DNA from 4 places in the Alteromonas sp. Cnat2-8 genome. Region 4 is predicted to be linked to each of the others. Evidence: predicted binding sites of a transcription regulator. Region 4 holds the regulator's gene; each other region holds the start of a gene.
The links. The regulator MetJ, encoded in region 4, represses methionine synthesis genes. The targets are predictions, from matches to a motif close to TAGACGTCTAGACGTCTA.

Region 1: metK (methionine adenosyltransferase) is a predicted target of MetJ. The motif match lies at 4,794-4,811, and genes of this name have one in related genera.
Region 2: metA (homoserine O-succinyltransferase) is a predicted target of MetJ. The motif match lies at 5,965-5,982, and genes of this name have one in related genera.
Region 3: serA (phosphoglycerate dehydrogenase) is a predicted target of MetJ. The motif match lies at 4,527-4,544, and genes of this name have one in related genera.

The regions. Positions count from the first base shown of each region.
Region 1 is NZ_JAKREX010000001.1:470,779-478,932, forward strand. It holds gene MHN00_RS01985 (phosphoglycerate kinase) at 144-1,319, opposite strand; gene epd (erythrose-4-phosphate dehydrogenase) at 1,434-2,444, opposite strand; gene tkt (transketolase) at 2,463-4,454, opposite strand; gene metK (methionine adenosyltransferase) at 4,882-6,027, shown strand; gene MHN00_RS02005 (hypothetical protein) at 6,267-6,737, shown strand; gene MHN00_RS02010 (exonuclease domain-containing protein) at 6,826-7,323, opposite strand; gene MHN00_RS02015 (ABC transporter substrate-binding protein) at 7,660-8,154, shown strand, end outside.
Region 2 is NZ_JAKREX010000001.1:170,891-179,044, reverse strand. It holds gene MHN00_RS00785 (chemotaxis protein CheA) at 1-2,166, shown strand, start outside; gene MHN00_RS00780 (chemotaxis response regulator protein-glutamate methylesterase) at 2,195-3,325, shown strand; gene MHN00_RS00775 (ParA family protein) at 3,354-4,118, shown strand; gene MHN00_RS00770 (chemotaxis protein CheW) at 4,126-4,932, shown strand; gene MHN00_RS00765 (chemotaxis protein CheW) at 4,950-5,441, shown strand; gene MHN00_RS00760 (DUF2802 domain-containing protein) at 5,501-5,935, shown strand; gene metA (homoserine O-succinyltransferase) at 6,047-6,985, shown strand; gene MHN00_RS00750 (homocysteine S-methyltransferase family protein) at 6,989-8,056, shown strand; gene metH (methionine synthase) at 8,066-8,154, shown strand, end outside.
Region 3 is NZ_JAKREX010000002.1:443,319-451,472, forward strand. It holds gene MHN00_RS06130 (DUF1289 domain-containing protein) at 1-140, shown strand, start outside; gene MHN00_RS06135 (HDOD domain-containing protein) at 181-1,005, shown strand; gene MHN00_RS06140 (DUF481 domain-containing protein) at 1,139-1,942, shown strand; gene MHN00_RS06145 (DUF481 domain-containing protein) at 2,156-2,914, shown strand; gene serA (phosphoglycerate dehydrogenase) at 3,041-4,270, opposite strand; gene rpiA (ribose-5-phosphate isomerase RpiA) at 4,619-5,275, opposite strand; gene MHN00_RS06160 (5-formyltetrahydrofolate cyclo-ligase) at 5,366-6,139, opposite strand; gene MHN00_RS06165 (ATP-binding protein) at 6,288-7,916, opposite strand; gene MHN00_RS06175 (nucleoside hydrolase) at 7,983-8,154, opposite strand, start outside.
Region 4 is NZ_JAKREX010000003.1:563,239-571,392, reverse strand. It holds gene MHN00_RS10330 (hypothetical protein) at 1-462, opposite strand, end outside; gene MHN00_RS10325 (cbb3-type cytochrome oxidase assembly protein) at 548-1,138, opposite strand; gene priA (primosomal protein N') at 1,270-3,459, opposite strand; gene rpmE (50S ribosomal protein L31) at 3,911-4,123, shown strand; gene MHN00_RS10310 (hypothetical protein) at 4,329-4,646, opposite strand; gene MHN00_RS10305 (malic enzyme-like NAD(P)-binding protein) at 5,326-6,561, shown strand; gene metJ (met regulon transcriptional regulator MetJ) at 6,725-7,057, opposite strand; gene metF (methylenetetrahydrofolate reductase) at 7,219-8,106, shown strand.

The sequences.
Region 1 (8,154 bases), on a different contig from region 4:
TCCGATTAAAAGGTCACGCTCAAAAATGCTGTTACTGAGCGTGACACATAGTGGGGCAACATTTGTACTAGGCCTTAGCTTTTAGGAGCTTCTATGAACTCTCTAGCGCTATAAAACGCTGCTTTAATGTGCAGCGTTGAGGCTTATTTATTTTTTTCTTCTAGTACTGCTACCGCTGGTAGTGTTTTTCCTTCCAAGAATTCTAGGAACGCGCCACCACCTGTTGAAATATAAGAGACCTTATCGGCAATCCCGTATTTATCAACTGCTGCTAGTGTATCACCACCACCTGCGATTGAGAATGCGTCGCTTGCCGCAATCGCTTCAGACAGCGCTTTTGTTCCAGCACTGAACTGTTCAAATTCAAATACGCCTACAGGGCCATTCCATACAATGGTTCCTGCATTCTTGATAATGTCCTCTAACGCCTTTGAAGAGTCTGGACCAATATCAAAAATCATATCGTCGTCGGCAACGTCACTGACTACTTTTAGCGTCGCTTCGGTATTCTCATCAAACGCTTTGCCCACGACAACATCTGTAGGTACTGGAATATTACCGCCATTCGCCTGCGCTTCATTCATAAGCTGCGTGGCTTGCTCGGTAAGGTCCATCTCTACTAGTGACTTACCTACATTATGGCCTTGAGCAGCAATGAAAGTGTTGGCAATACCGCCACCAACAATCAGCTGGTCAACTTTTTCAGCCAATGTTTTTAACACGGTCAACTTGGTAGACACTTTAGAGCCACCCACAATAGCAACCATTGGACGCTTAGGGTTGTCTAGCGCTTTGCCAAGTGCGTCTAATTCTGCAGCAAGTAATGGGCCAGCACAGGCTTTTGGTGCAAATTTGGCAACGCCGTGGGTAGACGCTTGTGCGCGGTGAGCAGTACCGAACGCATCCATAACGAAAATATCGCAAAGGGCTGCATACTGTTTCGCTAGCGTCTCGTCGTCTTTTTTCTCGCCGTTGTTAAAACGTACGTTTTCAAGAATAACCAATTCACCATCGGCAAGCTCAACGCCGTTCAGGTAGTCTTTTACAAGCTTAACCGGTACGTCTAAAGCATCGTTAAGATAATCAACCACAGGTTGAAGAGAGAACTCATCAGCAGGCTCGCCTTCAGTAGGACGGCCAAGGTGAGACATCACCATAACTGCCGCACCTGCGTCTAGGGCTGCTTTGATTGTAGGGATAGATGCTTTGATTCGCGCATCTGAGGTTACTTTGCCGTCTTTTACCGGCACGTTTAAATCTTGTCTAATTAGTACGCGCTGACCTTTTAGGGCCATATCGCTCATGCTTGGAATTGCCATCGTCTTTCCTATGTTAATTCAAATTCAGTAGAGCGTGTTAAAGGTAAGACACGCTCAAATTAACGGTGAAAGCTGCGCGGGCTGGTGCTACCAACCCTTGGCAGCATCAATGCTTTATTTTGCGTCGAACATCACTTTTGCGGTATCGAGCATACGGTTTGCAAAACCCCATTCGTTGTCACACCACACCAGTGTTTTCACTAGCTGTTTGTGACTGACTCTTGTTTGTGTGCCATCTACAATACACGAGTGAGGGTCGTGATTGAAATCTACCGACACCAAAGGCTCCTCAGTGTAATCCAAAATGCCCTGTAAACGCCCCGCTTTTGCATTGCGTAAGGCTTGGTTAACTTGCTCGATTGTCACTTTAGTTTGAAGCGTTACGCTTAGGTCCATGGCAGTAACGTTGATAGTAGGTACGCGAACGGCAATAGCTTCAAACTTACCCGCAAACTTAGGCAAAATACGCTCTATACCGGCAGCAAGGCGTGTATCTACGGGAATAATCGACTGACTTGCAGCTCGGGTTCTGCGCAAATCTTCGTGATACGCGTCTATCACCTGCTGGTCGTGCATAGACGCGTGAATGGTTGTGATCGTACCACTTTCAACACCGAACGCGGCGTCTAGCGCTTGAATGACAGGAACAATACAGTTTGTGGTGCAAGAGCCGTTGGAGACCAATTTTTGTTCACTGGTCAACGTGTCTTCGTTGGTTCCGAAAATGACCGTATTATCTAAATCTGGTGACCCCGGTGACGAGAAAAGCACTTTGCCAGCGCCGGCATCTAAATGTGCTTGCCCCGATGCTCTGTCATCAAACTTGCCCGTACACTCAAGCACAATATCAACGCCCAAGTCTTTCCAGGGTAGGTCTTTAATATCGCTTGTCGCAAGCAGCGTGATATCGTCGCCTGCCACGTTAAGCGTGTTGTTTTCTAAGGCCACATCAAAACGGAACCGCCCGTGGGCGGTATCGTATTTAAGTAAATGTGCTATGCCTTCGGGTTTAGCAATGTCGTTAATGGCCACCACGTTAAATTCGTTGTTGCGCCCACTTTCATACAGCGCGCGCAACACGTTACGACCAATACGACCAAACCCATTTATGGCAATATTTACCATAGGCTTATCTATTACCTCTTACAGAGACAGTGCAGCCTCTACTACAGCGTCAGTGGTAATGTTGAAGTGCTTAAACAGGTCGCCAGCAGGCGCAGACTCACCAAAGGTGTCCATGCCTACGATAGCGCCATTAAAGCCAACGTACTTGTACCAGCTGTCTTTAGACAAGGCTTCAACCGCTACGCGTTTAACTACGCTAGAAGGCAGTACACTTTCACGGTAGTCAGCAGACTGACGGTCAAATACGTCAGTTGATGGCATAGACACTACGCGAACGGCTTTGCCTTGCTCGGTCAGTTTCGCTGCGGCTTCAACGGCTAGCTGAACCTCAGAACCAGTACCAATAAGAATAAGCTCTGGCGTACCTTCACAGTCTTTAAGTACGTAACCGCCTTTAGCGATATCTGCAACTTGTTGAGCCGTTCTTTCTTGCTGCGCTAAGCCTTGGCGTGTGAAGATTAGTGTTGTTGGGCCATCAGTGCGCTCAATAGCAGACTTCCACGACACAGCAGACTCAACCTGATCACAAGGACGCCAGTTATCAAGGTTAGGCGTTGCTCGTAGCGCTACCACCTGCTCTACTGGCTGGTGAGTTGGGCCGTCTTCACCTAGACCAATTGAATCGTGGGTGTAAACGAAAATTGCAGGCTGCTTCATTAGCGCTGCCATACGTACCGCGTTGCGTGCATATTCCATAAACATTAGGAAGGTTGCACCGTATGCCTTAAAGCCACCGTGAAGGGCAATACCATTCATCATGGCCGACATACCAAACTCACGTACACCGTAATAAATGTAGTTACCTGAGGCATCGTTCGCTTCAACACCTTTGCTGCCTTCCCAAATAGTAAGGTTAGAACCTGCAAGGTCAGCAGAGCCGCCTAATAGCTCAGGAAGTAGCGGACCAAACGCATTCAGTGCATTTTGTGACGCTTTACGTGACGCGATATTTTGTGGGTTAGCTTGAAGTTCAGCGATGATAGCGTCTGCCTTGTCGCTGAAATCTGCTGGCAACTCGCCATTTACACGGCGTTTGAATTCTGCTGCAAGCTCTGGGTAAGCGGCTTCGTATGCTGCGAAAGCGTCATTCCACGCGCTTTCCGCTTTTGAGCCTTTCTCTTTGCCATCCCAACCAGCGTAAATATCGTCAGGAATTTCGAACGCGCCATGGCTCCAGCCAAGCTTCTCGCGAGTAGCGACAATTTCATCCTCGCCTAGTGGTGCACCGTGACAAGACTCGGTACCTTCTTTATTAGGCGAACCGAAACCAATGGTGGTTTTACAACAAATAAGCGTAGGCTGCGCAGTATTCGCCTGTGCCTTTTCAATAGCGGCTTTTACTTGCTCTGCATCGTGACCGTCAACGCCATCGATCACTTCCCAACCGTAGCTCTTGAAGCGTGCTGGTGTATCGTCAGTGAACCAACCTTCCACTTCACCATCAATTGAAATGCCGTTGTCATCCCAAAACGCGATAAGCTTACCAAGGCCTAGTGTGCCGGCTAATGAACAGGTCTCATGTGAGATACCTTCCATCAAGCAGCCGTCGCCTAAGAATGCGTAGGTGTGGTGGTCAACAATAGTGTGACCATCTTTGTTGAATTGTGCCGCTAGCACTTTCTCGGCAAGTGCCATACCCACAGCATTACTGATACCTTGGCCTAGTGGGCCAGTGGTCGTTTCAACACCCGGCGCATAACCGTACTCTGGGTGACCTGGCGTTTTTGAATGCAATTGGCGGAAGTTCTTTAACTCTTCAATTGGCAGTTCGTAGCCTGAAAGGTGAAGAAGAGAGTACAACAGCATCGAGCCGTGACCATTTGAAAGCACAAAGCGATCGCGGTTAGCCCAAGATGGGTTTGCAGGGTTGTGTGATAAGAAATCACCCCATAGTACCTGTGCGATATCAGCCATCCCCATTGGGGCACCTGGGTGACCAGATTTAGCTTGTTGAACGGCATCCATGCTTAATGCACGGATTGCATTGGCGAGTTCACGACGAGAGGGCATGTTGTCTCCTGATTTATTTTGTATCTTTTGTTTCGTATCTTAGCGGGCTAGGCAAGCTAGACGAGCGTAGAGGTAAGGCGTTCGCTCTACTTCTTTATACGAATGAATGTGGCGTTATTCTTACCTATGCCACCTTTCAGTTCAATGGGTTTTCATTGCCAATAGCGAAAGTCATAGTAAAAAATGGTCTATACCCTGACCATCACGTATTCCCATTACAGCAAAAACAGTTATATCTGACGCCTAGTTTTACAAATACATCATTAACTTCGACAATTACGACCTGAATAACCCTATAAGTGATCGGGTTGTGTCAACTATTCGTAACGAAGAGACTTTTAGACGTCTAGAAGTAAAGACTGGTATTTATAACTTGTTTTAGTACAATATACGACTATTTTGATAATTTAACGCTTACGGAGCATTTATGGCCACGCATTTATTCACATCCGAGTCAGTGTCTGAAGGACATCCGGACAAAATTGCTGATCAGATCTCAGATGCGGTTCTTGACGCTATTTTAGAACAAGATCCTCGCGCTCGGGTGGCCTGCGAAACGTATGTAAAAACCGGTATGGTTTTAGTGGGTGGTGAAGTAACTACCTCTGCATGGGTAGATATTGAAGAGCTTACCCGAAAAACAGTTAAAGAAATTGGCTACACGCACTCAGATATGGGCTTCGACGCTGATTCATGTGCGGTATTAAATGCTATTGGCAAACAGTCACCTGACATCAATCAAGGTGTTGATCGCGCAAGCCTTGAAGAACAAGGTGCTGGTGACCAAGGTCTAATGTTTGGCTACGCTAGCGACGAAACTGACGTACTAATGCCTGCGCCAATCACGTACTCTCACCGCCTTGTTCAAAAACAAGCTGAAGTGCGTAAATCTGGTAAGCTAGACTGGTTACGCCCAGATGCTAAAAGCCAAATTACTTTCAAATATGAAAACGACAAGCCTGTTGGCATCGACGCAGTTGTGCTTTCAACCCAGCACTGTGATTCAGTAAGCACTGAAACAGTTCGCGAAGCGGTAATGGAAGAAATTATTAAGCCAGTACTGCCTAGTGAATGGATTGATGGAAATACACGCTTTCACATTAACCCAACGGGACGATTCGTTATCGGTGGTCCAATGGGCGACTGTGGCTTAACAGGTCGTAAAATCATTGTTGATACTTACGGTGGTATGGCTCGTCACGGTGGTGGCGCGTTCTCTGGTAAAGATCCATCAAAAGTAGACCGCAGTGCAGCATACGCGGGTCGTTACGTTGCTAAGAACATTGTTGCAGCAGGACTTGCTAAGCGTTGCGAAATCCAAGTGTCTTATGCAATTGGTGTGGCAGAGCCAACGTCTATCAGCATCGATACCTTCGGTACAGGTGTGGTAGATGAGAAAACGTTAGTAGCACTGGTCCGTGAACACTTCGACCTACGCCCGTATGGACTTATTCAAATGCTAGACCTTGAGCGCCCTATTTACCGCCCAACGGCTGCTTACGGTCACTTTGGTCGTGACGAATTCCCGTGGGAAGCAACAGATAAAGCAGAAGCGTTAAAAGCATCGATTTAATTCGATAACCAAATAACGCTTTTAAATACGCCGCTCAGTTTTTATAACGCTTTGCAAAAAAGTGTTGGTATAAACTAGCGGCGTTTTTATTTGGCTCGCAAAATCAACGAAACAAATAAAAAACAGCAAAGAATATTTTCATCATCTATTTTTTGCAGCTATGCTTAAATAACGAACACACTATCGCTTGTAGTTTCTGGTTGTTTACAAGCTATGATAACAACAACTTGGGCTCTTCCATGAATGTGGTTACTGGAATTCTTCTGGCACTTACTTTGGCTGCGTCTATGGCGGCTTCCCCCGTGCTCGCGGAAATGAATGCTCCCCACTACAGCCCTATCCAATTCAAAAGCAAAAAAATAGCCCGGTGGCAGCTAAATAGTATGTACCGCATTCAATCTACAACCGAAACTTATCTATACGACAACAGTTATACCTACCCAGCGGGGTCACAAGGTATGTTTAGCGCCAGCCGGCGGTTTAACACTTGGGTTCCGCAAAAGGTCTATGCAACGTACAAAACCAACAATACCGCCTTTCAGCATTACGCAGAGTGGCTTTATTTACCTCATGATGTAGGTACTTTTACTCGGTTGGGCTGGCTGCTTGGCAAAAGCGAGGGTTTAAACATGGCGGTAGAACTTGAACATAGGCAAGTTGGGGAAGAAGAGAATATGGCTCTCTCATTGGGCGTCAATTACTTGTTTTAAGTCATCCTTGTTTTAGGTCACCGCTACATTGCATTCACAGTGTGCTTTTAGTATTAAACCCCATCATAAAGACGAAACGTAGTTGCCGTTATGCCAATGATAAGGTTTTTGCGTAAGTCTGTTGAATTACCATCGCGTCGGAACTCGCTCTATGACGCTTAACATCAAGTTGGCTCGCAAGGCGGCTTTTCACCTCATGCCATTGATTCATTTGTGCTTCAGACAAAATATATTCCAATGCTCTACACGTGAAAGACATTTCTACCTGCGCTGCGGCGTAGAGCTTAATTAGCCACGGGTTATCAACGACCCAACCGTCACTGTAAACAACCGTATTGCCAAGGAAGTTATTTAACTCAACACAGACTTTTCGAGGCTCTTCTCCTCGAGTTTGCAGCATCTGCTGCGTTATGCCGTGCAGTGACTCCGCTTTTCGATCCCAGTGAACCCACGAGTCAAAGGGCCGAAGTAGCTTACACCACTTTGCACCATCATAGCGCACGATACCTATTTCAATAGGGTAACTCGCTGCGCCAAATCCACTTGCTTCAATGTCTATTATTGTTGGCAGGGTATTCTTTCGCACTCACGCTCCAAACCGCTGTTTATCCTTGCTTGCAACATACGCAAACCATTTTTATCAGGCGGTTTTACTGCTACCTCGTCACCAGAGGAACAACTAAACAACGTCGAGCACTGTTTAGCAAATGTACAACCACTCTTCTCGAAATATAAGCTAATAGTAGAATCGTGCCACAATTAATGCGCACTCGTTTAGTACACCAACCCGTCGCCAGCGCTCAAAAATCTCGTAAAAGCTCTCAAAAAAGCATCAAACTTATACTAAAGGATAAGACGTTTACGCTAAAAGACTGAGCACATTGCTATACACTTTTAAGGTTAACATTTAGGTAGCCTATTCATGCGTGCACTTTCTATCTTTCTCTCGCTGGCTTGCGTCTTTTCAATTTTTACTGCAAGTAAAGCATTAAGTTCAACGGAACCTCTGGTGATTGGTATTGATGCCGATCTTTCAGCGGTAGCTGTTGAAGGTGGCATCGCTATTACAAGAGGGGTCGAGCTTGCCGTCGACGAAATAAATGCCGCTGGTGGGATTCTAGGTCGTCAAATAAAAGTTATTGCGAAAGACCATCGCGGCAACCCAGCTCGAGGTGTATATAACATTGAGCAATTTTCCCAAACTCCCAATTTACTTGCGGTAGTAGGCGGCGTTCATACACCTGTAGTTCTCGCTGAAGTCGACCCAATACACGAAAAAAACATTTTGATGTTGGTTCCTTGGGCAGCTGGGACGCCTATTATCGACAACGGGCACTCACCGAATAACATATTTCGCGTGTCGGTACGCGACGCTGAAGCAGCGTCAGTCCTAATTAATCACGTCAAATATATGGGG
Region 2 (8,154 bases), on a different contig from region 4:
TTACAAGAACAGCTCGTTGATCTTGAGAACAATCCTGAAGATGCGGATTTGCTGAATGCAATTTTCCGTGGTTATCACACAGTTAAAGGGGGAGCAGGGTTCCTGTCTCTTACCGAGTTAGTAGAAATTTGTCACGGTGCGGAAAACGTCTTTGACGTAATGCGTAACGGTCAACGAACACTAACCCCTGAACTGATGGATATTATTCTGCAAGCCACAGATGTGGTGGTTGAAATGTTTGAACGAGTGAAAGCTCGGGATCCATTAGAGCCAGCAGATGCACACCTAGTAGACTTGTTACACAAACTAAGTCGCCCGGAATCTCCAGATGAGAATATTTTTGGTGAACAAAGCGCGCCGGCGTCAGAACCTGAGCCCGCGATTGAAGAGCCAGAATTAGTTGTTGAAGAGCCTACTGCACAGGCACCAAGTTCTGGTGATAGCGGCGGTATTGACGAAATCACTGAAGATGAGTTTGAAGCGCTGCTTGATGAGCTTCATGGCTCTGGGGCACCAGGACAGTCCTCAGCGGCTAAAAGCGAACCTGCAAAGGCTGATGCACCTGCTGCCGCTAGTGATAACGACGATATCACCGACGAAGAATTTGAAGCGCTGCTCGATGATTTACATGGCAAAGGCAAGTTTGGTGGTGAAGAAGCTGCGCCAAAGGCAAATACACCAGCTCCAGCACCAGTTACGCCGAGTGCAGCTGGTGATGAAGAAATCACCGATGACGAATTTGAAGCACTGCTTGACCAACTGCATGGCTCAGGGCAAGGGCCTACCAAGCAGGGAGCCGTTTCAAAGGCGCCAGAGCCTCCTGTAGATAAGGCAGCAACAGAAGCGGTTCAAAAAGCGAAACAAGCAGCGCCAGCTGCGCCAAAAGCGACGCCTGCTTCTAGCGCCGCAGCGCCAGCTAAAGCAAGCGCGCCTGCTGCACCAAAAGCAGCGCCTAAAAAAGATGAGAAGAAGGCGGCACCAGCTGCGCCTCCTGCTGAGACTACAGTACGTGTAGATACCAAGCGTCTTGACCAAATTATGAACATGGTGGGTGAACTCGTACTAGTGAGAAACAGGCTAATAAGCTTGGGTATCAACAGTAACGACGAAAGCATGTCCAAAGCCATTGCCAACTTAGATGTGGTAACGGGCGACTTGCAAGGTGCGGTAATGAAAACCCGCATGCAACCTATCAAGAAGGTGTTTGGTCGTTTCCCTCGCGTTGTTCGAGACCTCGCTAGAAGCTTGAAAAAAGAAATAACCCTTGAGCTTGTGGGTGAGGAAACTGATTTAGACAAAAACCTGGTTGAAGCACTGGCCGATCCACTTGTGCATTTGGTGAGAAACTCCGTCGACCATGGTATTGAAATGCCTGATGATCGTGCTGCAGCGGGTAAGCCGCGCATGGGTACGGTTCAGCTATCGGCATCTCAAGAAGGCGATCATATTCTTCTAACCATCGAAGATGATGGTAAAGGAATGGATCCTGAAAAGCTTAAAGAAATTGCTATTAGTCGCGGTGTACTAGACGCAGACGCAGCTGCACGTATGTCGGATGTTGAAGCGTTTAACTTGATATTCGCGCCAGGGTTCTCAACCAAAACAGAAATTAGTGATATTTCTGGTCGCGGTGTGGGCATGGACGTGGTTAAGACCAAAATTAACCAACTTAACGGCACCGTGAACATTGATTCACAGCTAGGAAAAGGCACGCGACTGGATATCAAAGTTCCGCTAACGCTAGCCATTCTTCCGACGCTAATGATTGTTGTAGGAAAACAAACCTTTGCGTTACCATTAGGCGCGGTGAACGAAATAATAAATATGGACATCAAAAAGACCAACACGGTCGATGGCCAGCTAACAATGATAGTTCGTTCAAAAGCAATTCCGTTGTTCTTCCTTGGTGAATGGTTGATTCGAGGTCCCAAAAACATCGATAGAGAAAAGGGACACGTTGTTGTAGTGCAAATTGGTACACAACAAGTAGGATTCGTAGTAGACGCGCTAATAGGCCAAGAAGAAGTGGTTATTAAACCTCTTGATGCATTATTGCAAGGCACGCCTGGTATGGCGGGAGCCACGATTACATCAGACGGTGGAATTGCACTAATTTTAGATATTCCGAGCCTGCTTAAACGGTATGCGCGTAAACCCATCAAGTAAGGCGATGAATTAACAGGAATAATAATCCATGGTCTTTAAAGTCCTTGTCGTGGACGACTCGACTTTTTATCGTCGTCGAGTAAAAGAAATACTCGATGGCGATAGGGAACTTGAAGTTGTTGGGGAAGCGAGAAATGGGCGCGATGCACTTGAAAAAGCAGAAGCGCTTAAGCCGGATGTGATAACGATGGATGTTGAAATGCCTGTCATGGACGGCATTTCAGCTGTAAAGGCCATAATGGACAAACGGCCTACACCTATTCTTATGTTTTCTTCGCTTACGCATCATGGTGCGCAAGCGACATTAGATGCGTTAGAAGCGGGCGCGCTCGATTTCTTACCTAAGAAATTTGAAGATATCGCGCAGGACAGAAAAGACGCATCGCGCTTGTTGTGTACAAAAGTACGCTTAATAGCGCGTCGTGGTATTGGTCTTAAGCGTCCGTCGTTTCGCTCTACAGAGGCAAGAAAGCTTCCTGATAATGCGCCAAAGCAGGCGTTCTTTAAAACATCAGGGTTGCTATCAGGGCATAAAGACGCAGCCAAACAACCAACCGTTTCGTCTGTAAGAGCGACGGGAAAGCACTACAAGTGTTTGGCAATTGGGGCTTCTACAGGCGGGCCTGTGGCGCTTCAAAAAGTGCTGTCTCCTTTACCTGCAGAGTTTCCTTACCCCATTTTGCTTGTACAACACATGCCTGGAACATTTACTACGGCATTTGCACAGCGTTTAGACACAAACTGTAAGATTAGAGTAAAAGAAGCCGAGCACGGTGACATTCTAAAACCAGGTCATGCGTATCTTGCTCCCGGTGGGAAGCAAATGTTGCTAGAAACCATAGGTGCGAATAAACGCATTGCCATTGTTGACGCAAATGCGAGTGACAAGGTGAATTATAAGCCCAGTGTTGATCTCACTTTCAGTTCTCTGGCTAAAGCTTATGGTGGGGATGTATTAGGAATTATATTGACGGGTATGGGGGCTGACGGCAGAGAAGGATGTCGAATGCTCAAGGAAAAAGGCGCAACGATTTGGGCTCAAGACCAAGATTCCTGTGTTGTGTACGGTATGCCTCAAGCTGTAGCCGTTGCCAATATATCCAGTAAAAATATAAACATTGATGATATGAGCAGTTGCGTTCAAACCGAAATGCGATAGCAGTTTGAACAGTAATGGAACAGCAAATATGAAAGTGTGGACAGTAGCGAATCAGAAAGGTGGTGTAGGAAAGACTACCACTACGGTGAGCCTTGGCGGCTTGCTTGCACAGCAAGGCAAGCGAGTGCTCATGATTGATACTGATCCACATGCATCGCTGAGTTATTACTTCGGTATCGATGCAGAAGCGTCAAGTCATTCAGTTTACGATATTTTTATTAAGTCTAATGACATTACGGCCGATAATGTTATGGATTGTCTGTGCCCGACAAAGTTAGACAACTTATATGTGCTTCCTGCAACAATGGCGCTCGCGACCTTAGATAGAACGATGGGTAGCGAACAAGGTATGGGCTTAGTCCTAAAAAAAGCGTTGGCAAAAATCGCAGGGGAATTCGATGTTGCTATCATCGATTGCCCTCCAGTGCTTGGGGTGCTGATGGTTAACGCTCTTGCAGCGTGTGACAAGGTTATCGTGCCTACCCAAACGGAATATCTGGCGCTTAAAGGGCTAGACAGAATGATTCGTACCATGGAAATTATGGGACGTTCGTTGGACAAATCCTTTGATACTGTGATTATTCCAACTATGTTTGATAAGCGCACTAATGCGGCGCTTGCATCGCGAAAGCGCTTAATGAATGACTATGGTGAGCGCGTGTGGGAAGGGGTTATTCCCGTCGACACGCACTTCAGGGATGCAAGTTTAGTACAGCTTCCCATTTCCGCAGCGTACCCCAAAACACGTGGTGTGTCTGCGTACGAGAAACTATTAGCGGTATTGGAGAAATAACGAGAACATGAGCAAGCAATCGCCTTTTGCCCGTGAAGAAGTGATGGAGGCATACCTTGATAGCCTCCTCAAAGAGCCAGAAGCACCGGAAGATGTGACTGCGCGCACGGCAAAATTGCTCGAGCAGGCTTCTCAGCAGATGGCTGAAACGGCACTTGCTTCTACCGCCAATGAAAGTGAGCCGCAATCGAATGAACAAGAAGCGATAGCGGAAAAGGTTACATCGTTAATTGAAACGCAAAAAGCAGAGACAATTGAAGATGAACAGCAACAGTCTCACGCAGAAACTTTAGTAGAAAATGAACAAGAAGCTGCGTTAAACCGCGCTGAAAAAACAAAAGTTCCACTAAAGGATACTCTCGGTTTTCGCTTTCAGGCGCTATTCTTTGAGGTTGCAGGGTTAACACTTGCGGTGCCTTTGACGTCGCTAGGTGGGATCCACCAAATTGAGAAGATTGGCCCTTTATTTGGAAAACCTGATTGGTTTATGGGTGTAATGTTGCACAGAGAGTCTAAACTAAGTGTTGTTGACTCTGCAAAATGGGTAATGCCAGAAAAATATGACGAAAACCTCGCACAATCGCTTAACTACCGATATCTTATAATGTTAGGGGAAAGTGCGTGGGGTCTGGCTAGTGAAAAGCTAGTCAATACGGTCAATTTGACTACCGATGATGTTAAATGGCGCGAGTCCACAGGTAAGCGTCCCTGGTTAGCAGGGATGGTTAAAGAAAAAATGTGCGCGTTAATTGACGTTGAAGAATTAATATCTATGCTTAACAAAGGCTTAGGCAGTAACGACCAGACGCCATAGTATTGGGAGCCAGGTTCATGAGCGACGAAAGAATAAATAATAACGCCACCGACAGCAACGACGAAGTCCTTCAATGGGTAACGTATCGCTTAGGTGAAGAAACTTACGGTATCAACGTGATGCAAGTTCAAGAGGTCTTGCGTTATACCGAAATAGCCCCTGTACCCGGTGCACCTGACTATGTACTTGGTATTATCAATCTGCGTGGTAACGTAGTAACGGTTATCGATACACGTGCTCGTTTCGGATTACCGCCAACAGAAATTACTGACAATACCCGTATCGTTATTATTGAGTCTGACGAGCAGGTGGTTGGTATTCTGGTGGATAGTGTCGCTGAGGTGGTTTACTTGAAATCTTCAGAGATTGACAGTGCCCCTAACGTAGGTACTGAAGAGAGTGCTAAGTTTATCCAAGGTGTAAGTAACCGCGACGGCGAACTGCTTATTCTTGTAGATCTTAATAAATTGTTAAGCGACGAAGAGTGGGATGAGCTTAGCAACATCTAAATAAATGAATAGGCGGTATTGTTTATAATACTGCCTACATTTCCCCAAGGGTTATGTCCATGGATTGGCAGCTTGCTGCACCTACCTTATTAGAACTCATACTGTGTATTCTTGTAGTTATACTCATTGCCGCGATGGGTGTGCTGTATTCACACATTAAGCAGTTGCGTTCTGCATTAAGCGAAAGCGAACATGCTAACGCAGAGGCTATTGCCCGCACTGAAGCCCTTGCTAAAAATGCAAATAATCAACAAACTGAGGCGCAAGCACGCACCTTGGTGATCACTCGACACCTTCAAGAGTTAGACGAAAAGCAAACTGATATTGAAAACCAGCTTCGAGAACTCAAGCTTCAAGATCCTTCCCTACGCCTATATCAGCGTGCGGCGGACTTAGTCAAGCAAGGCGCTAGCATTGATGAAATTATTGAAGCCTGCGACATTCCTCGTGCCGAAGCTGAGATGTTGGTAATGGTGCATAAACAAAATAATTAGTATTTTTGAGCACCAGAGAAAAAAACGTTTAGACGTCTAGACGTAAAGATGTTGACATATCGCCAGTTATAGACACAATACAGATATTGTAATTTATCACTGGAGCCCTCTATGCCAATTCGTATTCCTGAGCAGTTACCCGCGCAGAATGTACTACTAGGTGAAAACATTTTTACCATGGACATGGACAGGGCTGCCAATCAGGATATTCGTCCTCTTGAAGTCGGTATTCTTAATTTAATGCCGAACAAGATAGAAACAGAGGTACAGTTACTTCGTCTATTATCGAACACGCCACTGCAAATAAACGTGGATTTAATTCGAATTGATAATCAAGCGCCGAAGAATACCCCCCAATCGCACATGGATGCTTTCTATCACGACTTTTCAGCGGTAGCGAATAAGAAATACGATGGCCTTATTGTCACCGGTGCGCCTCTCGCGCTTATCGATTATGAGGAAGTAAAGTACTGGGAAACCATGACCACCATATTGGAGTGGGCGCAGCGTCACGTGAACTCAACCCTTTACTTATGTTGGGCTGCTCACGCCGCCATGTATCACTTTTACGGCATTACACGAGAGCTTAGAGACGAAAAGTTTTCAGGTGTCTTTAAACATAAAGTGAATGACCCGAACAATGAGCTATTAAGAGGCTTTGATCCTTCATTTTACGCACCACATTCCCGTTATGGGCATATTAACACCTCGTTGTATAACAGCGTCGATGGACTTAGTGTTGTTGCAGAGTCTGACGATGTAGGCGCTTATATTGTGGCGTCAGAAGATAAGCGCATGGTATTTGTAACGGGTCACCCGGAATACGATCCAGATACACTTAAAGACGAGTATTTTCGAGATATTGCCGCGGGACAAACGCCAGTAATTCCAAAAAACTATTTTGAAGGGGATGATCCAGCCAAGTCTCCTATTGTACAGTGGCGCTCACACGGCAGCCTATTGTTTACAAACTGGCTGAATTATTATGTCTATCAGACCACGCCTTACGATTTAAGTCAGCTTGCTGAAAAGTCACAGCCAAAGAGGTAGCACGTGAGCCAAAGACCAAATTCTAGCGCGCAGACAACGCTTACAGAAGCCGCTAAAAAGCGCATCCTTATATTAGACGGCGCCATGGGCACCATGATCCAGCGCCATAAGTTAGAAGAAGAAGATTATCGCGGAACACAGTTTGCCAACTGGCACTGCGATGTTAAGGGTAACAACGATTTGTTGGTTCTTACTCAGCCCGATATCATCTATCAAATTCACTGTGATTACTTTGAAGCTGGCGCGGACATTATTGAAACGAATACGTTTAATGCTACGACTATCGCTATGGCCGATTACGATATGCAGGCTCAATCCCGTGATATTAATTTAGCTGCAGCTAAATTGGCGCGTAAAGCTGCGGATGAGTTCACAGCAAAGACACCCGACAAACCCCGTTTCGTGGCAGGTGTACTTGGCCCAACAAATCGCACTGCTTCAATTTCGCCTGACGTTAACGACCCAGGCAAACGCAATGTTACTTTTGACGAACTCGTGGAAGCGTATAGCGAGTCTACCGAAGCGCTCATTGAAGGCGGTGCAGATTTAATCATGCTCGAAACCATCTTCGATACACTTAATGCGAAAGCGGCAGCCTATGCGGTAGAGTCGGTCTTTGAAAAGCTGGGTATATCGCTGCCCGTTATGGTGTCTGGCACGATTACCGATGCCTCAGGGCGCACGCTGTCTGGTCAAACCGCGGAAGCGTTTTATTATTCCATGCGACACATCAGTCCATTCTCATTCGGCTTAAACTGTGCTCTTGGGCCAGACTTACTGCGCCAATACGTAGATGAAGTTGCTACTGTTAGTGAGTGCTTAATTTCAGCGCACCCTAATGCTGGTTTACCCAACGAGTTTGGTGAATACGACATGGAAGGCCCTGAAATGGCCGAGCACATCAAAGAATGGGCGCAGTCAGGGCTAGTGAATATCGTAGGCGGCTGCTGCGGCAGTACGCCGGAACACATTCGCGATATTGCTAACGCTGTCAATGGAATTGCGCCAAGAAAAGTGCCACAGTTTGAACCCAAAATGCGTTTGTCAGGCCTAGAGCCGTTTGTACACTAGGAGGGCATTATGAGCGCAGAATTTTCTACATTTATTAATATCGGTGAGCGCACCAACGTTACAGGCTCTGCTCGCTTTAAACGACTTATTCTTGAAGG
Region 3 (8,154 bases), on a different contig from region 4:
CAACTAAACGTAAAATAATCAGCGCCTGTGCTCGGCGCAAAAAAGCGGTGCTGACGCGCGCTCGCAAGCAACAGCAAAAAGAGCTGGGGGAATCAATTGGGCAGTTCACGCTGTTTGATGATCCGCCAAGTTCAGAATAAGCGGCCTTGAGTTTGTAAAAAGTAGACTGAGAGTTTCTAGATGTCGTTAGATAAGTATGTTTCGTATGCCGCGAAATCATTTACGTTACCGGATATTTGCGTGCGCCTGCGTTCAACATTAGACGATCCCCGTTCCAGCGCCGAGGATATTGGCGAGCTTATAAGTGCTGATCCCTCTCTTACCGCGAAGGTACTAAGGCTGGCGAATAGCTCGCTGTTTCGGTTTCCTTCTCAAGTAGAATCTGTTGCCAAAGCAATCAGTGTGATTGGAGGCGAGGCCCTGTATAACTTGGTAATTGCAGAAACAGCCAGCACCGCATTTAAACGCTTTGATACTAAGTTAATAAATTTAGACAAACATTGGTATGCATCAGTGTATTGCGGCATGGTGGCCAAAAGTCTTGCGATGAGACTTAACGTGCGCGGAGCAGAACGCTTCTTTGTAATGGGTATATTGCAAAACTTAAGTGAACTGGTAGTGGCCAAGAAAGAAACTAAACGCTATCAGTCATACCTGAATGCTGAGACGAACGCGTTACCGCACGTTAATCAGTTGGAGCATTTCGGTTTTACGTTTGCTCAATGCAGCGGTATCATACTAGAAAATTGGCACTTACCTATTGGGTTGTACTATCCGGTAACGTTCATGAATGATGAAGCTAAACATAAATCTGATGTAGATATCTGCGTCCTGTGTTTAGCAAATCGAATTACGGTAAGTCAGTTAAATAAAGAAAGTTACGCTGACATTGAACTTTTTACCCCTGAGATAGCCAATACAGTAAGTCTCAACATGGAAGTGATAAGTAATTCAATTGAATACGCCGAACAAGAAACGGCAAAAATTGTGTCGCTTATTCACTGAGCTTTCGGTGCAACAACTCCGTTACTTTACTGATAATTAGCAAAATGTAGTAAAGCTCATCCAGAGGATTGGTATAACAAGCGTCGTACTAAGACGTAATCTAAAAACTATAAAGCTCAACGTAAATCAGATTATGTTCAAAAAAATCTTCCGGCCAAGCATTGTTGTTGGCATTGTTTGTTGCTGCGTGTGTGTGCACGCAAGTGCGAGGGATCTTATACAAACCCTCTATCACGCAGACTTCACGCCCGACACCGATGACGAAATCCCTCGTTTTACGCTAGACGGTGAACTAGGTGTACTTGTAAACACCGGAAACACCTCAGCTGCTAGTGTGAAAGCCGCGGTCAATGCGGACCATGAAACAGAAAATTGGAGCAGTATCTACTTCGCAGAGTTGCTCTATAAAGAAAGCGGTACGCCAACAACAGAGCGGGACATCAGCGCCCAGCGCTTTTTCACTAGCGCGCAGTTCGACTATAAACTAATGACGCCTGGTCGCCGTCTTTTTATGTACGGTGATTACGAAGACGATCAATTTACCGGTTACGATCACCGTGCTTCGCTGGCAGCAGGCTGGTCTCAGCGCCTCTGGCGCAGTGAAGACAGTGAGTTTCGCTATAGCATTGGTCCTGGCTACAGTTTTATTGAAGCTGAAGAAGATAATGAAAGCGTAGTCAACGATGGCATCATTGTAAGAGCGTCCGCCGAATACAAATACCACTGGAGCTCAGGCGCCAAGTTAAGGCAGTTTGTTAGCACTGAGGCGGGTGAAGAAAATATGAAATCGCGGTCAGAAACTTCGCTTTCAGCCAACGTATTCGGTTCACTGGCGATGAAGTTATCCTTCATACTAAACCATGAAACAGACACCGCCGAAGATGTTGCAGCCTTAAGCACAGAGACCTCCGTGGCGCTGGTCTATCAGTTTTTTTAGTCAATTAGTGTAAATTAACGGCTTATCTTTGGCTTTTTACCGTGTTCGCATTGACTGAGAGCTTTGAAAATGTACACTGCGCACCATTGTTTGCAGTGCTTGCCGCCTCGCGGCACTGTCTAGCAGATCTCTTTAAAAACTCGTGTTGTACCGCCTTGCAGTTCAAAAGGTATCGAGTACAACGAATGGACCGATAATCAATAGGATTGTTCAATGAAAAAGCAAGTGCTTGCATCTTTAGTTGCAATTTCTCTTTCTCCAGCCGCTTTCGCTCAAGACGATGAAGTTAAGCCTTTTACAATGGAAGGCGAACTAGGTTTTATTTCGACTTCAGGTAACACTGAAACCACGTCAATCAGTGCGGGTATACAGGCTCACCAAGAGCTTGAAAAATGGAGTAACGACTACGTTTTAAAAGGTCTGTACAAACAGGAAACTGTTCAACAAGAAAATGATGCAGGCGAGCAAGAAGATATCGAGTTTACTTCTGCACAGAAGTTCTTTGGTTCAGCCCAGGGTAACTACAAACTAGAAAATCCTGATAACCGTTTATTCGGCTTCGCTTCATATGAAGACGACCGCTTTAGTAACTTTAATTACCAATCAACTATTGCGGCGGGTTGGAACCAAAAAGTACTTGAGAACAAGCGCCACACCCTTGAATATTCAATTGGTCCTGGTTACTCATTCATCGAAACTCAGGATGGCGAAGATCTTGACAGCGTAATCGTTCGTGCGTCATCAGCTTATTCTTGGAAAATTTCTGATACGGCTAAATTTACGCAAACAGTAAGTACCGAAGTGGGTTCTGACAACACGAAATCTCGTGCTGAGTCTGCACTTACAGCTACAATCAGCGGTAACCTTTCAATGCGTCTTTCTTTCAAACTTGATCACAACACCAATGTTGACGACGACGTTGAAAAACTAGACACAGAAACTGCAGTTAGCTTAGTTTACAACTTCTTCTAAGCCTACCTTATATGCTCAGCGCACTGAAGTAGGGCTGGGCACTTCAACGCATTGAAGTAAAATCACAGGCATAAAAAAACGCTGCACATTGTGCAGCGTTTTTATTTAGTCTTAAAACAACTCTTCTTAGTGAAGAATACGTGTCTTAATTGTGCCATCAATTTGCTGAAGCTCTGCAAGTGCTTCATAACCACGGTCTTCTTTAACATCAACTACTACATAACCAATTTCTGCGTTAGTTTGTAGGTACTGGGCTTCGATGTTGATGCCTTTTTCTGCAAACGCTTGGTTAATCTGAGTAAGAATACCTGGCTGGTTTTTGTGTACGTGAAGTAGGCGTGAACGACCAGTATGTTCTGGCAGTGACACTTCAGGGAAGTTAACGGCTGACAGCGTTGAACCGTTATCGCTGTACTTCGCGAGTTTACCCGCCACTTCAATACCAATATTTTCTTGCGCTTCTTGCGTGCTGCCGCCCACATGCGGGGTCAGAATGACATTATCGAACGCGCGAAGCGGCGACTCGAATTCTTCAGTATTAGATTTAGGCTCAACCGGGAATACATCAATAGCAGCGCCGTTTAGTTGGCCGCTTTCCAATGCCTTCGCAAGCGCATCGATATCTACCACAGTACCGCGAGACGCGTTAATCAAAATGCTGCCTTTCTTCATTTGAGACAGTTCTTTTTCACCAATCATATCTTGAGTTTGTGGTGTTTCAGGAACGTGAAGTGAAACAACGTCAGAGGTATTAAGCAGCTTTTCAAGCGATTTTACTTGGGCAGAATTACCTAGCACAAGCTTGTCTTCGATGTCGAAAAATTGAACGCGCATACCTAGGTGTTCAGCAAGAATACTCAGCTGTGTGCCTATATGACCATAACCAATGATACCAAGTGTCTTACCACGGGCTTCATATGAGCCGACTGCCGTTTTTTCCCACTCACCGCGGTGAGCCTTGGCATTTTTACTCGGCACCTGGCGAAGCAAAAGGATAATTTGGCCAAGTACAAGTTCTGCAACCGAACGAGTGTTGGAAAATGGCGCGTTAAACACGGGAATGCCGCGGCGTTGGGTGGCTTCAAGATCAACTTGGTTGGTGCCAATACAGAAACAACCGATGGCCACAAGCTTTTGTGCTGCTTCAACTACCTTCTCTGTAATTTGAGTACGCGAGCGAATACCAACAAAGTGGGCGTCTTTAATTTTCTCAATTAACTCGTCTTCAGGAAGAGAGGTCTTGAGAAATTCAATATTGCTATACCCATTGCTTTTTAGTGTCTCCAAAGCACTTTGGTGAACACCTTCCAACAACAAAATTCGGATCTTATCCTTCTCTAATGAAACTTTGCTCATGAACTCGCTATCTCTCACTGATGTAATTTTGGTTTGCTTGCACCGCCAATCCAAGACTCTCAGAAACCTGCCATTATTAAACATAAGGCTGCGTATAACCTGCGCTGCAACGACATCGCTTTGCAACTCTGAAAGCCTTGCTTGGGCATTATTGCTACCAAGCTTTTATAATTACGTTGATTGCTTTCGTTATTAAGGAATTGGCCTTAACTAACGTAAAAGTTAAGACGCTTAGTGAACTTCTTTCAAGGACATCTAGACGTCTAAACGGAAACTAACAGAAAACGCGTTAAGTTGAAAGTAGTATTTTGTATAGCTTTTCACCGCACTATACGTCTTACTCAGTTATCACTTAAAGGTTTCAACACCACTATCTGTAGCACTTAGCACTATGTCCGCGCCTCGTAGTGCGAAAATGCCGTTCGTGACCACGCCAGGTATGTTGTTTATTTTTTGTTCTAGCTCACGAGGATTCAGAATCTCAAGGTTGTGAACATCTAAAATAACGTTGCCGTTATCGGTGACAACACCTTGTCTATATTCAGGATCGCCACCAAGTTTTACTAGCTCTCGTGCTACGAAAGAACGAGCCATGGGAATAACTTCAACGGGAAGGGGGAACGAGCCCAACACAGGAACGCGCTTACTTTCATCAACAATACACACAAACGTGGTCGCCGCACCGGCTACAATTTTCTCGCGAGTGAGTGCTGCGCCTCCGCCTTTAATCATATGCTTGTGTTCGGTCACTTCATCGGCACCGTCGATATAAACCGATAGGTTGCTGACTTCGTTTAACTCGAATACCTCAATGCCTAAGGCTTTTAAACGCTCGGTAGAGGCTTCTGAACTTGATACTGCACCTTCAATTTTGTGCTTAATTTTACCGAGTTCTTCAATAAAGAAATTTACGGTAGAACCTGTGCCCACACCGACAATGCTGTCTGCTTCAACATATTCGATGGCTGCTTTGGCTACGGCTTGTTTTTTTGCGTTCTGATCCATGGTCATTCTCCGACTTATTGTGTTCGCAAGTGTAACTTATAAGCGCACGTGAACCCACAAGTTCGTATGTTCAATTTGTTATAATGACTATCACGGTTTAGTGAATTGCAGTGTGCGCGAGGGCGTCACGATGGCATCAAGGGGGACATCCCATGGTGCAACGGGCAGAGCATCTACTTCTTGAATGTCGTGGGCAATACCCACTAACTTAGGCGTTTTACTAACCGAAAATGAATGTGAATCTGGCGCGCGTTGGGTAAAACTCAAAGTTCGGTCGTAGTAGCCGCCCCCCATACCCAGGCGATTGCCGTTTACATCAAACCCTACAAGCGGCATAAGAATAACGTCGCATTGCCTAACAGGAACGACGTTTTCACACGACAATACTGGCTCTTCAATGTTGTACTTATTCTTCACCAATTGAGAGTGCTGGGTATAAGACAAAAATAACAAATGTCCTTTACATACGGGGTGTAATACAGGTAGAGCGAATTTTTTATCATGTGAAGACTGCCAAATAGACTCGATAAAATAGGTTAAATTGACCTCGCCATCGTTAACCAAATATCCGGCTATGGTCGTGCTGTTATCAAGAAAGGGCAGTGTACGTAGTCGTGAAGAAATACGCTTAGCGGCGTCCGTATGTTGCTGGTTAGTTAACCCTCGGCGTGCCTCGCGAAGCTTTTTTCTAAGCTGAGCGCGGGCCTGCATGTCTTCTTTAGAAACGCTTGTTTGTATGGATTGCGACGGCGCAATCTGCGTTAGTTTCATTGCTAAAGCTGGTGCTGAAGCCGTTTCCGTTGAATTAACCTTGTTAGACGTCAACGATCTAGAAGTACCGCTTCCTGAAGATGAGGGGGACATGGTAGAGGAGTTCTCCTGTCTTACAATTGAGTTAGCTTATACTACCACGGCTGTTAAAAAAGGTTTGTTGGGCTAGGTAAAGATGACTCAGGTAAAATTACTGTGGTAAAACTACTTAGATAAAGCTACCTAAATAAAACAAATAGAATCATTGGTCTGGATGCCCTAAATAGTGATTGAGCACACGCACCAATTCACTACTATCTATCGGTTTAGTGAGTACGTCATCAAGACCTTGTTCTCGCAAATATTCAGGCTGGGTAATGACATCGGCCGTCAATGCAACAATAGGTAAGTTTGGCTTAAACCCCTTTATTTTTACTGTTGCTTCATCGCCTTGAATACCTGGTAAATTAAGATCCATAAGAACTAAGTCGACTGGATTAGACTTGGCGTATTCAACGCCTTCCTCGCCAGTGCTTACTACAGAAAGCGACACGCCCAGTTTTTCAAACAAAGTTTGAATAACCACTTGGTTTATATAGTGATCTTCAACTACCAATACATTTACTGAGTTATCTATGTTTACTTGGGCAACAAAGCTACGCGGTTGTGCCTCAACGAACTGGTTTGCGCTTAGGGCGTCGGCAGGTAAGGTCACACTTATTCGGGTACCGTGATTCAACTTACTACTAACTTTAATAGACCCGTCCATGAGCTCGACAAGGCGCTTCGATATATTCAAGCCTAAGCCGGTTCCACTTATCTGACGGGCGTTTTCCATTCGCTCGAAAGGTGTAAAAAGCCGCTTTTGATCGTCATCGCTCATACCAATGCCTTGATCAATGACATTAAATATTACCTTGCCGCTTTTGTATTTTACCTGCGCTTTTACTGACTTGCCGTGATTAGTGAACTTAATCGCATTCGATAGCAAGTTAAGCGCAACTTGACCAAATTTGGTGTCATCGAAAAACAACGAGTCGGGCACAGCGTCATCAATACTAGTGCTAAATACGATACCGCTGTCTTCAGCGCGGATCTTAGTAAGCGAAAATAAGTGGGTGAAAAAGTCTTTGGTATTCACCGCGCGTGGCATCACACGCATTTTCCCCGCTTCTATCTGCTTTATATCTAAAACAGAATTTACTATTTCTAAAAGCCTTTCACCGCTTTGGCTTACATGAGAAAGCGGGGTGGTAAATGACGAGGGTAAATTTAACTTTTGGGCTTCGCCTTCAAGCAACTGACTAAACGTATTAATGGCATTAAGCGGTGTTCTAATTTCGTGGCTTACGTAAGAAAGAAAGTCAGACTTGAATTGACTGGTGCGCTCAAGCTCTCGGTTTTTCCGCTTTAACTCTAAATGTGCTACTACCGATTTACTTAAGGTTTGGAGCGAGGCTTTTTGTGTTTCGGTTAGCTTGCGTGGTTTGCTATCAATGGCGCACAGCGTGCCAATTGCATGGCCAGACGGGGTAATCAGTGGTGCGCCGGCGTAAAACCGAATATCAGGCGCGCCAGTCACCAGCGGGTTATCGTGAAACCGGGGGTCTAACTTAGCGTTAGGTATTTCAAACACATCGCTTTGCAAAATAGCATGTGAGCAAAACGCGATGTCTCGTGATGTTTCTTCTGCGTCTAAACCTACTCTTGATTTAAACCATTGGCGGTTTGGATCAATGAGGCTGATAAGCGCAATAGGGGTTTCACAAATTTGAGAGGCCAGGGCTGTAAGGTCATCAAAGAGTTGTTCAGCTTCAGTATCGAGTACGTCGTAGCTGAGCAGTTCGGCAAGACGTTCATCTTCATTTTGAGGGAGGGGCGCCGCTTTCATAACCGTTGAGTTTAAACCTAGCTGTAAATAAAAAAGGGATTGTGTATTAACAATCCCTTAAACATATCATAGAGCGTAGGTGTCTATGAATAGTTGTTCCAGCTTTTTGTGGTCAACTTTGGTCGCTACCTTTATGGTATTTGCTTCATTCCATAGTGGACTCGGTGTTGTACCTTTAGGCGCAACTACAGTTTGCCCTCTATCTAGTGTCCCTGTTCCAACGCGAACGTGACCTTCA
Region 4 (8,154 bases):
CCCCAAAAACGGCATGGTGAAAATTGTTACTTTTCCACGCCAATCTTTCATCACAAATTGCGCTTGTCGTTTATCGATGGAAATAGACAGGTAATAAAAGGCACAATAAACAAAAGTAAATAAAACAATGGCCCATGTTGAATTATTTAGCCATGCGTTAATCACGATAAAGTTGGTGAATGCCGATACAATCAAAGCGCCAATGAGTACTAAAAAAGCGCCGTTACTGATACGTGTTATTGGATGAAGCTCAGACCACTTAGGTCGAGTAAAATGCTCATCTTGATGCGCGCTATCCGTATCATTCTCAGGTGGCAGCGTTGCCCGCTTTGCAGCGAGCTCATTTTTTGCTGCCTGATAGCGTTCTGGAAAGGCCTGCTTATCAATATTTTCCAGAACGTCCTCAAGCTCTTCTACGCTATAAGCGGCGTAATTTGGTTGTTCGGTGATGGCAATACTCATTGATACTTCCTTGTAAACGCATCCTTTCTCTACGCGCTATTTCAGCGCCGTATGCACCGCATTAAGTGTTACCTAAAATAAACTGCTACAAATTCCAGTACCAAATTTGGCATGTCGCAATGTTCACTTTACGCAGACTGTGCTTGGCTTTTTCTGCATCACGCTTAGACTCGTAAGGGCCCAGAATAACGCGGAACCAATCGCCGTTGCTGCCAGTGCTGTGTCTGATAAGCGCCTCTAAACCTTGGAATGCAATTTTGGCTTTCATCTCTTCAGCCTGCGCGCGGGTTCTAAACGAGGCGCACTGCATTAAATAGCGTTTGTCAGATTTTTCTTGCTCTTTGACCTCAACTTCTACTTCATATCCTGGAAGGGTCTTAATGTACTCCCATTCTTCTTCAGGAAGCTCAGGTAACGTCTCTTCTGTAGGAGCCACAGGTCGTGAAGCTTGTGTATCCACGTCGTCTTCTACATTGTCTTTTATTGACCACAAAAATGCACCAAAGCCAATCACCAATGCGAATACGCCAACAAGGCGCACAATAGGAAGTTTTCCAGAAACCGGGGCGTTAGATTGCGCATTTGATTGTGCGCTTCTGGCTGGTTTTCTACCTTTACCAGCAGGCTTCTTTTTTTGAGGAGAGCGTCCACGAGAGACATAATCGCGTTGAGCCATAGTCGGCAATATTCCTACTTGTTATCGTTGTTTGTATGCGTAAGAAAACGTCATATACCAAATCTTTATGAAGCAGCAGCTTTCCTGCACTTCAATCCTGCAGAAATTTTAACGTATTGCTACCCAACAAGCTAACTGAAATCGGTAGGATCAATATCTATCGACCACCTTACCTTCATTGCCTGTGGCAACGCCTGTAAAAATGGCAGCGCCAAACGCAGCGCATTGTGAAGCGGCGCACGCTTTTCATGGCTGCATACCAGCATAAACCGAAACCTGCCTTGCCGCTTTTCAATCAAACAAGGAAACGGGCCATTTAGCTCAATTGCATGCTGCTGGAGAAATACTTGCTTACTGTCTTGTAAAAAGCGATAGGCCAAACTGCTGTCGGTCGCTTCTGCGCGAATGACAAACTGGCTAATAAAAGGGGGAAGCCCTGCCGCTTTTCGCTCCATTAAAGCGTGTCTGGCGAAATGCCCATAGCCGTTATGTACTAAATCTTGTAGCAAAGGATGGTGGGGATTGTGAGTTTGCAGCCACATCTCACCAGGTTTACTGGCGCGCCCTGCTCTTCCAGCAAGTTGAGTTACAAGCTGAGCGAGCTTTTCTGGTGCTCTAAAATCGGCACTAAAAAGTGCACCATCACAATCTAGCACCGCCACTAAGGTTACATGCGGAAAATGGTGACCTTTTGATAGTATTTGGGTACCGACCAGAAGCTGGTACTCTTGGCGGTTTATTGCATCCAGTGTTTGGTGCAGTTTATCTTTGCCCCGCACGGTGTCGCTGTCTATTCGTACCTGTTTAACACCGGGAAATAAACTTGCAAGCCCTTGCTCGACTTGCTCGGTGCCCGTACCCGCCGTAACTAATTCATTGTGATGGCACGCTTCGCAGTTTGATGGCATTGAGCGCATGCCGCCGCAGTGATGACACTGTAAACGGTTCTGCGCTTTATGCACCGTATACGGGCGGTCACAACGCTTACACATGACGGTTTCGCCACAGTGATGGCAAAGCAGCGCTGGCGCATAGCCTCTGCGATTCACAAACACCAATACCTGATTTCCCGCGTTGATATGCTGGCGCATTATCGTTAGCAAGCCTTGCGAAATACCGTAGTGAATGGGTTGGTCACGCGCGTCCAACACATGCTGATGCGTGCTTTTCGCACCTCCCGCTCGCTTAGTTAACTGCAAATGGGCATAGCGACCGCTTAGCGCATTATTAAGTGTTTCGAGTGCGGGCGTGGCGCTGCCTAATAAAAGAGGAATATTGTGCTGCTTAGCCCGCATGGCTGCTAGGTCACGGGCGTGATAGCGAAGCCCATCTTGTTGTTTAAAAGACTCGTCGTGCTCTTCATCCACAATCAGCATGCCGGGGTTGTGCAGCGGAGTGAAAATAGCTGAACGGGTACCGATGATTATCCCGAGTTCACCAGCTCTTGCTCGCTGCCACACCTGTAGCCGTTCTTTATCAGAAAGCTGAGAGTGTAAAACGCCCACTGCAATACCAAAGCGCTTTTCAAAGCGTGACACCGTTTGCGGCGTAAGCCCAATTTCTGGCACAAGTATAAGCACTTGTTTTCCGTCGCGCAGTAAGGGTTCGATGGCTTGAAGGTACACTTCCGTTTTACCGCTACCGGTAACCCCTTCAAGCAAACTTACAGCGAAATTGCCCTGCTGATGATTAAGTGCGGCAATGGCAACCGACTGCTCAGTATCTGGAATTGGCTTTTCAGACACCGATAACGAGGCAAGCCAACTGCCTGACTTAAATTCAGGCGCGACTTCTTCAATGCTTATCAATGACTTTTCGACGAGCGCTTTGACCGCAGGTGCGCCATACTGCTTGCGCGCTTGGGATGCTAATAAGGCACCACCAGCCAGTGCAGTAAAACAGGCTTGTTGTTTAGGCGCCCGCGATAACGTGTCTGCAGTCGTTTGCTTACCTTCTTCGGTAAGCATTAGCATGTCTTGAGGTGTTGGCGCTGCTGACTCGCCTTTGCGCAATAAAACAGGCAGCATGGCGTGTAGCACTTCACCCGGCGCATGATGATAGTACTGCCACAGCCATTGGGCCATTTTCAGCAACACCTCGTCTATAATGGGGGTATCGTCCAGTACCGACTCAATGGCTTTTAGCTTGTTGGAGTTTTCAATGTCGCTTTCAGGTTTGTGTAGGGTTTCAACAACTACACCCACAAGTTTGCGCGGACCGAAAGGCACAACCACTCTTACACCCGCACTTAGTGCGTTATCGTGGGTATACGTGAAAAGTTGGCGCAGCGGCACTGGCACGGCAACTTGGATAAAGGCCATTGCGAAGGTTCTACCTTATTTGACGATTGTTACAGCGCGTAATGCGCTTACTAAGCTTCTTATGTTGAAACTAATTATACTGAGGCTTCTTGCAGACCTATACGTTACAGCAGTTTGCGCTGCTAACAGCTAGCTACACATTTTGCTATTGGCGCTTGATTTTGCCACTAGAGCATCTGGCCCAGCCTTGAAAGACAAATATTTAAACATACTTTACAGGTAAGCATAAAAGGAATGTTTTTTGTTTGGCCTTTTTATACGGCTACCTTGTCTAGCTCTCTTGTTTAGCATTTGGCCAAAAACCGCTTGATCAAGGCCCTGCCATCCTTTATTATGCGCCGCTCTTTTGCGATAGGCTGTTCTTTGAACGACTTATCATTTGAATTAAGTAACGTATGGTGTGCGACTTCGGGTTGTATAGCGATACGGCCTTATTATGTGAGGTAACCCAATGAAACAAGATATCCACCCAAAATACGAAGCAATCACAGCAACTTGCTCATGTGGTAACGTAATGAACATTCGCTCTACGCTTGGTAAAGACATCAACCTAGACGTATGTTCTTCGTGTCACCCATTCTACACTGGTAAGCAACGTAACGTTGACACTGGTGGTCGTGTTGATCGCTTCAAGAAGCGTTTCGGTGCATTGGGCAAAAAGTAAGCCTGATATCGAGTTCGAAAAAAGCGCCTTTATGGCGCTTTTTTATTGCTTAAAATTCACGCTTCACACAAACAAGGTGTGCCAAACAGCGCTTTACCGCCGTTATCCTACGTCAGGCCAGAACCTAGCCAGTGTAACAAGCCCTGCAACTCGCCTTTCTGAAAACGTTTTTAGCTTAATTTACAACATTCAGCGTAACCTGAACTCAGTGAAGGTTTTTAACATTAGATAAATGCCTATCCCAATTGCCGCCACTCACTTTCTTACACTCTTCTTCGCTATCAAAATAAATACCAACGGGTGCTGACTTAATTGACGCTAAAGCAATATTCACTTGGTTTATGAAGTCTATATCCCAACCATTAGTTAACGCCCGCTGCTTCTCCTGCTCAGTATTAAACACGGCAATCACTTGCGGCGCTCTCCAATGCCCTACGTGAGTTAGCCAAACAAATCCATTATTGGTAGATTTTACGCTTTCGCACACATCGGTTAGCACGGTTATTAGTTTTCTTTCTGTCATATCCTCGCCTTCAGCGCGAATTTTGAGTGGGCTTTCACAGGATTTTATCAGAAATATTGGATGGAGAATTAACGAGGTGTCTCCCTTCGTTCTATTTTCCTGATTTGGGTTTCTGTCCAATGCATTTATGAGAACGTAGATCCCTTTGATAGCTTTGTTTTTATCCTCCACACAATAGACCTACAGAATGTTATGACAAGTCAAAATAAATAGCATGAATGGCAATTATAGCCCCATTTTACTGGTCTAATTAGTACGCCTAACCTACATTGGTATATGAGAATTCTGATCAGATATGTACACAGTGATTGGCTGTGTTAGAGTTGCTATCGGCACTTTGATAGTGAGCATTAATTCTGTGAATAATGCATTGCTTTCAAGACTTATGGCGCTTTTGGGTACATAAACCAGAGGCTTGTATCCATTAAGGTATGTGAACAAAATCAGTAAAGGTTAACGCCTAGTCTGCTTTTCCACATGCCACCTTGGGGCCTATTGATGATTGCTGTAAAACAAAGATCAACAAGCCCTAGTGCTAACAACTATTTATAATCACTTTTGTCATTACTTGGTTGTAACGCGCTTACGTTTATCTACCTATAACTATAACGACAATAAAATAGCTACAGAGCGTGAACGAAAACACCGATGAACCCTACATCTAAGGATACCTTTTTACATGTCAGATTTTAGACAACGCGCACTCGACTATCACGCCAAACCCACACCTGGAAAAATCCGCGTAGAGTTATCTAAGCCAGCAGACAGCGTCGATGACCTTGCTCTTGCCTACAGCCCAGGCGTTGCCGAGCCGGTCAGAGAAATTGCTGAAGATGCAGATAACGCCTATAAGTACACGGGTAAAGGAAACCTGGTTGCCGTTATCAGTAACGGAACCGCAATTTTAGGGTTGGGTAACCTAGGCCCACTGGCATCGAAACCTGTTATGGAAGGTAAAGCCCTTCTGTTTAAACGCTTTGCTGGCCTGGATGCCATTGACATTGAAGTGAAGCATCGTACAACCGAAGAGTTCATTAATACAGTAGCGAATATCGCTGACACATTTGGCGGCATTAACTTAGAAGACATTAAAGCGCCTGAATGCTTTGAGATTGAACAAGAGCTAATTAAGCGCTGTAAGATTCCGGTATTTCATGATGATCAGCACGGTACCGCTATTGTAACTGCAGCGGGCATGCTTAATGCTCTGGAAATTCAGGGTAAAAGCATAGAGAGCGCTAAAATTGTGTGTATGGGTGCCGGTGCAGCAGCGGTCGCTTGTATGGAACTGCTTATTAAGTGTGGTGCCCAGCGTGAGCGTATTTATATGCTAGACAGAAAAGGCGTTATCCATACTCGTCGCGAAGACTTAACTGAGCACAAAAAGCTATTTGCTAACAATACTGACAAGCGTACGCTTGAAGACGTAATGGAAGGTGCGGATATTTTTGTTGGTGTGTCTGGACCGGATGTTTTACCACCAGAAACACTGGCCTTGATGGCTGAAAACCCAATTGTATTTGCATGTTCTAACCCAGACCCTGAGATAAAGCCTGAACTTGCTCACGAAGTACGTAAAGATCTTGTTATGGCTACCGGACGCTCGGACTACCCTAACCAGGTTAACAACGTACTGTGTTTCCCGTTTATTTTCCGTGGCGCACTAGATGTTCGTGCAACGGCCATTAACGATGAAATGAAAGTAGCGGCAGTAGAAGCCCTTCGTGCTATCACGAAGGAGCCTGTACCAGAAGAAGTACTAGCTGCCAGTAAGAGTACTAGTCTGACATTTGGTAAGGAGTACATTATTCCTAAACCTATGGACCCGCGTTTATGCGAGCGTATTGCTACCGCCGTATCTAAGGCTGCGATTGAATCTGGTGTTGCACGCGTGCCTGAAAGCCCAGAAGAATAAAATTCTGGCGCATTAGGCAAAAAAATGGAGGGGCTAGTGCTCAACCTTTATTTGCTAAAAAGTGCGCTTAGAGAATACAAGTACATAAAAAACGGCGCCGTGTTGTAGGTTATCAACTAGCAATAACTTACAACAAAGCGCCGTTTCTCTTTAATACCAAATATCAGTCGTCTTCCGACACATCGTTTTCGAAGCTTGGATCAATGCCCATTTCTTCCATAATGCGTCTTGCTTCAGCCGGTACGCGATTAGGATTGTCTTTGCGCAGGTCATCATCGTTAGGCAATGGTTGACCGGTAAACGCATGCAAAAATGCTTCGCACAACAATTCTGAATTAGTGGCGTGACGCAGATTATTGATTTGGCGGCGAGTACGCTCATCAGTAAGCGCCTTAAGCACATTAATAGGTATAGAGACAGTGACTTTCTTTACCTGTTCGCTCTTCTTGCCATGCTCTGCGTAGGGGTGAATATATTTACCGTTCCATTCTGCCATTGTACTAACTCGGTCTACTCTTTTTTATGTTATGAAGAGAAATTCTAAACAAGTTCACGAAAAGGTCAATTGAGCAGTGTAAACCTCTTGACGTCTAGACATATATTCTTTAATTTAGACGTCTAAACGTCTATAAGAATACATTTTTGAGAGAAAAAGCCATGGTTTCTTACGCACAAGGTATCGATGCATTAAACCAGTCCCTGTCGGAACTGCGTGATATTGATGTATCTTTTGAATTCTTTCCGCCTAAAACGGAAGCCATGGAACAGACCCTGTGGAAGTCAGTTGAACGTCTAGCGCCACTAAAGCCAAGCTACATGTCGGTAACCTACGGCGCGAATAGCGGTGAGCGTGACAGAACCCACGACGTAGTAAAACGCATTCAGCAGCAAACCGGTGTCGCGGCGGTTCCTCACTTGACCTGTGTTGATGCTAGCCGTGATGAGCTTAAGCAAATTGCAAAAGACTACTGGGACTCAGGTATTCGCCGTATTGTTGCGCTTCGTGGCGATTTACCGCCAGGAGTAGAAAAGACAGAGATGTATGCCTCTGATCTTGTTGCCTTGCTAAAAGACGTTGCCGATTTTGATATTTCTGTTGCTGCCTATCCAGAGAAGCACCCTGAAGCACCAAATGCGCAGTTTGATTTACTAAACCTTAAGCGCAAAGCAGAAGCAGGTGCCACAGAAGCGATAACCCAGTTCTTTTTCGATACGAGTGTGTACCTTCGATTTAGAGACCGTGCAGCCGCAGCGGGTGTCGACTTAGATATCGTTCCGGGTATTTTGCCGGTAACCAACTACCAAACACTGGTGAAATTTGCGGGGTTCACAAATGTTCATGTGCCGGGATGGTTACACAAAATGTTCGACGGCCTTGATGCCGACGACCAAGCTACCCGTAATCTTATAGGCGCTAACATTGCTATGGACCAAGTTAAAGTACTCGCTAAAGAAGGGGTAAAACACTTCCATTTCTATACGTTGAACCGTAGTGAATTAAGCTACGCCATCTGCCACATGCTCGGCGTGCGTTCAGGCGCTTAATACATACGACAATCAGGACCGTGCTTACGTTTTTTAACGAAGTACTCC